One region of the Parabacteroides sp. B2-S-102 genome, then DNA from elsewhere that is predicted to be linked to it. Evidence: riboswitches for the same ligand, from Rfam matches in the RefSeq annotation. Region 1 holds a riboswitch; the other holds the start of a gene.
What was found. A riboswitch is a leader RNA that binds a small molecule or an ion and turns the genes downstream of it on or off. The one in region 1 is predicted to bind cobalamin.

Region 1 (4,564 bases):
TGAATAAGGGGATTGTATTGAGGTTCCATCTGTAATAAAGCTCGTTCCCGCAGATTGGCTCTTTGTATCAAATGTTAAAAATGCAGGGCTAGACATTCCCCATTGCGCATAGAACAGAAATAGCTTGCCATCCTCATAGGCCATCTCCGTTGCGTTTGGACAATTCGTAAGGGAAGTAACCTCATAAGTCTCCGTATTTATCTTTTGTACCGTATTGGGTATATCCGCATAGTTACCCATAGAAACCACATATACATTTCCTTGCTCATCCGCCTGTATCCGTGTGGGATTCAATACTACATCCAACTTCTTTATCTCTGTAAAAGTAGACAGATCAACCACTGATACCGTTTTATCATACCCAACCTCGGTACTGTAATCCATACCTCCGGAGTTTGAGACAAACAATTTATTAGAAGATACCGCCAATTGTTCCGGATTCCGTCCGACCTTTACTTTCGCCTCAACCTCCAAGGATGCGGTATCCAAACGAGCGACATATCCATTATAATAGCTAATATAGACTTTTCCACCCTCTGATACCATATAACGGGGCTGCCCCTCTGTCTTGACTTGCTTAATGGATTTTGCCTTCAGATCTGTCACTTCTATCGTAGACTCTCCATATACCGCGATATACATCTTATCGCCATACACGATCATATCCTGTGCCGTATCTCCCAGCCCCCTGCCATTTTGAGCCAAGAAATAATCGGGGACAACCTCATCCTTTTCTATGTCGTACATATATAAAGAAGAGTTGTTATTTCCCATATTGCCCGAATTCAAGAAATATAAAGCCATGAAAGAACTATCCTTCACAAAATCAATAACTCTTACGGAAGCATAAACAGAAGACTCACCTTCCGCATTTGCGGCTATAACTAATAAATAGCCTATATTTACGACATCCGTAATAGCATATGAATGTGTTCCAACTTCTACCTCCGCAATTTTCATATCTTTAGCGGTTCCATCAGAGGAACCATAAATCACGTACTTTGTTACATTGTCAACAGAAGACGGAGCTGTCCAATTTAAGGTTCCGCTAACTTTTAAAGCTTCCGGATTCTCATCCGTAAAACTGACATTAGTTACAGATACATTTGGTATGTTCAGTGAAGGCTCATTGTCATCATCACAGCTGACAAACGAGAAAGACATCAATGCACACAAGGCAGAGACACAAACTAAATTCTTCTTTTTCATTACTTTACTTTTATAGTTTACTAATAGGATAAACAAATACTTAAACGCCAAGAACGGCCCGGCATGGGATAATACTGAATAACATCATAATTCACGTTCGCAAGATTTAACAATTCACCTTGCAAACGCAAACCGAAATATCGAAAACGAAAATCTCGATTTATAGAAATACTCTGTTCTATATAAGAATCAATCCTGTTCCGATCTATATTTTGCGGCAATGCATAACGATCACCAACCGCAGTCAGTATATAAGAGACATTTACCCATGGATTTTCCAAGGTTACGGAAACCGTGCCAGAATGACGAGGTGTATAAGGAATCTGATCCTTATAATTCTTAGCTTCCGGATCTGTCACATCAACCGCGTATTGAAAAGAATAAGTGGAAGCCAAAAGCAAGCTCATTCGTAAGGGCAATCGGAATTGTGTAGATAAATTTACATCTACCCCTTTAATATCCACTTCGCCCATATTCATCATCTTCCAAACATACATGGTAGGTAAAGCCACGATCTTATCTTTCACCGTATTATAATATCCATCCGCCGAAATACTGAAATGCCGCAGCCAATCCCCACAGGAAGAACTCCATGTTACCCCTACATTATATTGGGAAGTTTCTTCCGGTTTCAAATTTGTATTTCCCATACGGAGGTAATACAAGTCCGTAAATGTAGGAACCCGGAATATATCTTTGTAAGAGGCACGTATCCGCAAAGTACTTTCCGAGAATGGCCGCCAAGACAAACTTACAGCCGGGGATAAACGCCTCTTATCATCCGGTTTTTCCCCTTGCTCCACTTTATCAGTGATATATGTTCCCAATAAACTAGCGGTAGCCGTGAATCGACTGTTCTTATATTGCACCGCTAGTACTGATTGAGAGGCCATTCGCTTTGGATTAGGGCCGTTCACAAAATTATTGTCCAGCATAGAGCGAGTTAAATCCGTAGTCAACGTCGCCGATACATACTTTATAGGAGTATACAGCAAACCTACAGAGCCATAATACTCATTCTGTGTATTCAAATCGACTTGTTCGCCCGCAGCATATTTATCATTTATATCTAAATAACGAGTAAAAGCATAATTATACTTAGCCATGGCCCGTAGCGTAAATTTCTCATTAAGAACATTCTTATACCCCGATTGCACGAAAAAGTTATTATCCCATAATCGTTCAGAAGTGTTCTTGTTATATAAATTAACAGAACCGGGAAGCCCCCGCTCCGAATCAAAATAGTACGCCTTAAAGGAAAGTTCGCCTCCCCTTCCAAAATCGCCGAATAGATTACCTTCCAAATGGAAAGAATGGATATCGCTATTTCTTCGCTTCTCTCTCGTTTCCAATTCCCCATTAATTAATGTATAGGGATATTGTCCATCCGCACGCACGAAATCACCATGTAAGGATGCGCTCCAACGCTTTCCTAATTTTTGATCATAATGCAGCACAGGATTAAAAAGCCCGAAGGAACCTCCCTTAACCTTAAGATAAGTATGAAACGATTTGTCTTTAAACGTGGGCTTTCCGGTTTGTATATTCAAGGCGCCTGCCGAAGCATACACCCTTGCCGTTTGGAAAATGTCATCCGACTGCCCGATTGACAAGGAAACCATCTCCACATTATCCAACGAGAAACGGCTGATATCGACTTGCCCGCTTTGCGCGTCCGTAATCGTCACCCCATCGTAACTGACGGCGGTATGCTTCGCCCCCAAGCTACGTACCGAGACCGTTTTCAATCCTCCGATCCCCCCATAATCCTGTACCGTAACTCCCGAGAAGCGTTTCACGGCCTCGGATAGGTCTTGTACTCCCAAGCGATCGATTCCCGCCCGGTCCATAATTTGCAAAGGCGTACCTTCACGGGTGACCGACGGACGTACCTTCTCCACCACTTCCACCCCGGAAAGCTCGTGATAGGCCGTCGTATCGATCTGTTGACCGTAAGCGACACCCAAAGAGAATAACCATGCGCTAAAAACGCATAGGCATCTTATAAGATATAAATCTCGCATAGCAACATTTAGATTTACCAACGTCTTCACCCGAAACGTCGCATAACAAAATCATGGCAGGTTTTCTGGCTCGTCCACCCTCTGTCGGCTACCTTCCCGCCTATCCGATAGGCAGTGGCAACAAGATTTGCCGGGGCTCCAAGGACTTACAGCTACGGGTACAGCTCCGGACTCGCACCGGATTCCCTTTTACTGATTATTATCGGAATCGATAACATCTACACCTTGATTGGCCGCAAAGATACATGTTTACTTTTTGATTAGCAACAAAAAAGCCCCCCGGCGAATCACTTCGGCGGAAGGCTAGGGAGTTTACACTTTTCTAAACATTACTAACAACAAAATATTTATTCTATGTATAAAAGAATAATATCATTAACTGTGCGGTCAACACACGCAAAAACATGGTCAATGGATAAACCGTCGCATATCCAACCGCCGGCGCATCATTTCCTGCCGCCATATTGGAATAGGCTAACGCAGGAGGATCGGTCGTACTTCCCGCAATCAATCCCATCAACGTAAAATAATTCAGTTTATAAAAATACCTTCCCACACAACCGATAATCAGTAGAGGCAATAACGTTATTATAAAACCATAACCGATCCAAGCTACACCACCCTTATTGACTATCGTATCGACAAAACCTTCACCCGCACTCAATCCCACGCAGGCGAGAAACAACGTGATTCCTAATTCCCTCAATAGTAAATTAGAACTTTGCGTGGTATAAGTAACCAATTTATAACGATAACCGAACCGGCTTATCAATATCGCAACGATCAACGGACCTCCCGCTAATCCTAATTTCACCGGTTGAGGAATACCCGGAAAACTAATAGGAAGACTTCCCACGATAATACCCAAAACTATACCAACAAAAATAGTCACCAAATTAGGTTCATTCAAGCGTTTCATTGAATTACCCAGCGTCTCGGCAACTTTCTCCACCGCCAATTCACTACCGACCACTGTCACCCGGTCGCCTATTTGCAAGACCAGATTAGGAGTAGCTACCAACTCCAGCCCCGCACGATTGATCCGAGTCACGTTAATTCCATGTAAACGGCGTAACTGCAAAGCCCCTAATTGCTTACCGTTGATTTCAGACCGGGTAACCAAAATACGCCGGCTGATAAACTGGCTTTCCGCCGGAATCCATTGCTTACGATCCATCTGTATTTCTTGACCGATAAAAGTCTTTATCGCCTCCACGTCATGCTCTGCGGTAATAACAAAAATCTTATCATCCCCATTCAATACCGTGTTCCCCGCCACGATCTCTATCCGATTCGTATCGTTACGTAAAATACGGGAAATAACAAATTCA
Region 2 (4,564 bases), on a different contig from region 1:
TCTTGAAAGCCTCATGGATCTCTCCGTAGGCTTTCTCTTGCGCCGGACTGAGCGGATTCGGCTCTTGCAAGCGGCAGACGGATACTTGTAAACGACCCACCTCTTTCTCGTAACTCTCCAAGATACCCCGTTTCAGCAGACCCTCCAATACCGCAGAGGTATAACCACTGCGTTCCAATAGCTCTTTCTTGGAAAGCTCCTTCGATAAAGCGGGATTCAAGGTATGGCTTAAATCCAAGAAGCTGACCAACAGAAGCTCTTGTTTCTTCGCCCTTTTCAATTCTTCGAACACCGCCTGCAATTTCGTCTCATCCCAGTAAGCTTCGGCCAAACGGATAAACGCCTGTGTCTTGGGAACGAATCCTCGCTTTAGCTCCTCGCTCACCTCAACCGCCCCTTTCACCATCAAGGAAGAGACGATCGGGACAACATTTCGGAGACCGGTCTTCTTCTCCAACTCCGAGATCGTCAATTTCAAAACCCCGCTAAAGGCATCCAGTACCGCTTGCTCGTTCGGGCGCAAGGGGGCGGTAGCCTCGAAATCCTCATTATAAGTAACCGCCGTCTCGCTTTCCAACTTTAAGCCGGAAGGCAAGGCCGCCTTATACACGTCGCCCAGCTTACATATATAATAAGAAGATATCCATTTCCAGAAACGGAGTTGCGGACGGCGGAGCACCGGAGTGGCATCCAGCAAAGCGTAGATCTCCTTCGTCTCAAAATCGGATACCGGTTCCCGGTCGTGTACCTCCATGACGATGGCCGTATAATATCGTTTCTTCCCGAAATGCACGATCACCCGGCAACCGGGAGTCACGGCTCTTTCCAGATCTTCGGGTATCCGATAGGTATAGCTATTCTCCAAAGGAAGGGGAAGTATGACGTCCGCATATTTCATTCAAACAGGTGTTTCATTACGAGCCCAAAAATAACAAAAAAGGCCGGACTTCTAAAGCCCAGCCTCTCTCATTTTATTTTCACCTATTTAGAACAAGATCGCTGCCGTGATAGACCATCCACGATTCTTTCCGGCACCGTCGGAGAGGTTCACCTTCTCAATGCTATAGTTATCAGTCAGTCCCAGACCATAATTGAAACCCACCTGCAAGTGGCTGATCAACTCCACGCCGGCACCGAAGTTAAGGCCTGCGCTGAAATTCTTCGCCTTCACCTGATCCGCTACGGAACCCGGGATATCCCAAAATTTATCACCGCCTACACGGAAACCGATATACGGACCGGCTGCCAGATACGCTTTGACGATCGGTAAGCCGAATTTCCATTTCAAGTTGACCGGAACATCGATATAATCCGTCTTCATCGAAGTCTTAACCCCGCCAACCGAAGTCGTCTCCAAACCTTTTTGCGAATACAACACGGCCGCATCGATCCCGACACCCACCAACGGCAAAGTCGTCTCGATCATCGGCCCCACTTGGAAGCCGGTTACGTTATCCGCTTTCAACACGTCCGAGTTGAAATGGACAGACGATATATTCACACCTCCCTTGATACCGAATTTAAGCTGAGCGTTCGCCGGAAGCGCCATCAACGCTAACAAGGCAACCATAAGAAATCCCACGATTTTCTTCATATTCATACTTCTTTTGTTAATTACTCGTTGCAAATAAACGCACTTTTCTAATAATAAACAAATATTCTCTATAGAGTGTTCACGGAATACCCCAGTCCTTTAAACTCAAAGAAAGCATGCATCTTACATACGGAGCTCATCCCGTCGGTCAGATTCATGCTTCTTTCCCTAATTATTATGGCAAAATAATTATCCGAAACCATGAGACGACTTGATAAGAAAACCTTGGATAAAGAATAGTAAAAACCGGATACGGTTCTTGCGTTCTCTTCCGGCCTTTCCTCGAAGCCGTCGAAAATATACACGCCTTGCAGGTCTTCTGACTTACTTCCGGTCTTAAGCGCCTTCCCATTCACTTGAGTGAACAGTGGCAACAGTATTGCTCAACCCGTTTATGAAGCTTACAGCAGCGGGACTGTCCGGGATTCTCACCCGATTCCCTTTTAATCCCTATCCGGCGATTGCCGAAAGGGAACAAAGCATGTAGCAAAGATACATAAAGTTTTGATGTAGCCTAACACTTTCCACAAAAAATATCCCTATATTCCCGGTTCCTGATATAACATAAAGCCGCCCCGATAGCCGTGCGATACTCGGCATACTCCGGTATCTTGAAATGGACATCGCACATCTCCTCCAGACAGGGGAAAATATCCGGGCATTGCGGCAAGCGAGTCAGGTTACCGATCAACACGATATTCTTGATATCGCCATTTAACGAGGCGAAAACAGCTCCTTGCCCGATAGTCTGCAAGACCATATGAACGATACCGAGAGCGATATCCTCAACCTTAGCGTTCGCATCCGCTTTTCCAAAAATAGAGGCTGTCACGTCTAGCGGCAGGCCGGGTAGCGGATGCGGCGTAATATCCCGGATATGCAAGTCGATATCATTCAGGGAACCATGCTCAGCCAAAGACGCTATTTGGTGAAAGTCATGCGTTTTCAATAATAGCTTAGACAAGCCGAGGATGGTTCCGCCACCGATACCCAATCCCCCGATATGCTCGACCGTGGAGCCTTGTACCTTGACAAAAGAGGTACCCGTTCCCATGCTGACCACCAACAGGCTATCCAGTCCCGTATTATACTGCGCCCCTAGCCCATTTGCGAGGAACTCATCCGTCTTCGCGGTTGGTAAGCCATATAAAGGTTGATCGATATAGGCGCTACCTACACCCGTCAAGATCACTTTCTCTATATTCGAGAGTGAGATGTTATTATCATAAATATATTTACCGAAGGCCCCGAATAAAGAGGTTACCGGATCGGTAGCTTTCACGAACATCGGGTTCTTGATCTTCTTATCCTCCACACCGACGATCTTGGTCGTGCTACCTCCCACGTCTATACCTATAACGATTCCCATGATTCTTTCCCTTTTTAATTGAATAATCGCTACAAAAGTACATAAACCCGTATACAATACTAAAAAAGGCCGGACAAAATCAATTGTCCAGCCTCTCTTTATTAAAAAACCGTAAGGTTTAAATGCTATTTATTCGCCTAACAAGATCTCTAGGATCTGGCAAGCTGCCTTCGATACGGAAGTACCCGGGCCAAAGATAGCGGCAACGCCAGCCTTATACAAGAAGTCATAGTCTTGAGCCGGGATTACACCACCAGCGATAACGATGATATCCTCACGACCTAATTTCTTCAACTCCTCGATAACCTGCGGAACCAACGTCTTATGACCAGCGGCCAAAGAAGAAACGCCCATTACGTGAACATCGTTCTCTACAGCTTGACGGGCAGCCTCGGCCGGAGTCTGGAACAACGGTCCCATATCTACGTCGAACCCACAGTCAGCATAACCGGTAGCAACAACCTTAGCGCCACGGTCATGTCCGTCCTGACCCATCTTAGCGATCATGATACGAGGCTGACGGCCCTCTTTCTTAGCGAATTGCTCGCAAAGCTCGCAAGCTTTCTGGAAGTCTGCGTCTTTCTTAGTTTCTGATGAATACACGCCTGAAATAGTTCTAATGATTGCTTTATAACGACCTACAACCACCTCGCAAGCATCGGAGATCTCTCCCAATGACGCACGCAAGCCGGCAGCCTTAACAGCCAACTCTAATAAATTGCCCTTCTTCGTCTTCACGCACTCCGTGATATCAGCCAAAGCTTTTTGAACAGCGGCTTCGTCACGGTTAGCACGCAACTCCTTCAAAGCGGCGATCTGCTCGTTACGTACGGCTGTATTATCAATCTCAAGGATATCGATCGGATCTTCCTTCGGCAAACGATATTTGTTAACACCAACGATGGTCTGAACACCTGAGTCGATACGAGCCTGTGTACGAGCGGCCGCTTCCTCGATACGCATCTTAGGAAGACCTGTCTCGATGGCTTTCGCCATACCACCCATGCTCTCGATCTCTTGGATCAACGCCCAACCTTTATGTACCAATTCATTCGTCAAAGACTCTACATAGTAAGAACCAGCCCACGGGTCGATTTCCTTACAGATCTTAGTCTCTTCCTGAATGTAAATCTGTGTATTACGAGCGATACGAGCGGAGAAATCGGTCGGCAAAGCGATCGCCTCATCCAATGCGTTCGTATGCAAAGATTGTGTATGTCCTAATGTAGCGGCCATAGCCTCGATACAAGTACGTCCTACGTTATTGAACGGATCTTGCTCGGTCAATGACCAACCGGAAGTCTGGCTATGTGTACGCAATGCCAATGATTTCGGGTTCTTAGCGCCGAAGCTCTTCACGATCTTCGCCCACAACATACGAGCCGCACGCATCTTGGCGATCTCCATGAAGTGATTTACACCGATAGCCCAGAAGAATGACAAACGGGGAGCGAACGCATCCACATCGATACCGGCGTTGATACCGGCACGAAGATATTCCATACCGTCGCACAACGTATAAGCCATCTCGATATCAGCCGTAGCACCAGCCTCCTGCATATGATAACCGGAGATAGAGATAGAGTTGAACTTCGGCATCT

Region 2: linked by a shared signal. The riboswitch ahead of NBH07_RS08135 (porin family protein) and the one ahead of NBH07_RS15585 (TonB-dependent receptor plug domain-containing protein) in region 1 are both predicted to bind cobalamin.

Annotation. Positions count from the first base shown of each region.
Region 1 is NZ_JAMOKM010000013.1:39,313-43,876, reverse strand. It holds gene NBH07_RS15590 (DUF5074 domain-containing protein) at 1-1,209, opposite strand, end outside; gene NBH07_RS15585 (TonB-dependent receptor plug domain-containing protein) at 1,230-3,233, opposite strand; cobalamin riboswitch at 3,272-3,476, opposite strand; gene NBH07_RS15580 (putative transporter) at 3,586-4,564, opposite strand, start outside.
Region 2 is NZ_JAMOKM010000004.1:298,416-302,979, forward strand. It holds gene priA (replication restart helicase PriA) at 1-898, opposite strand, end outside; gene NBH07_RS08135 (porin family protein) at 986-1,594, opposite strand; cobalamin riboswitch at 1,887-2,089, opposite strand; gene coaW (type II pantothenate kinase) at 2,109-2,963, opposite strand; gene scpA (methylmalonyl-CoA mutase) at 3,093-4,564, opposite strand, start outside.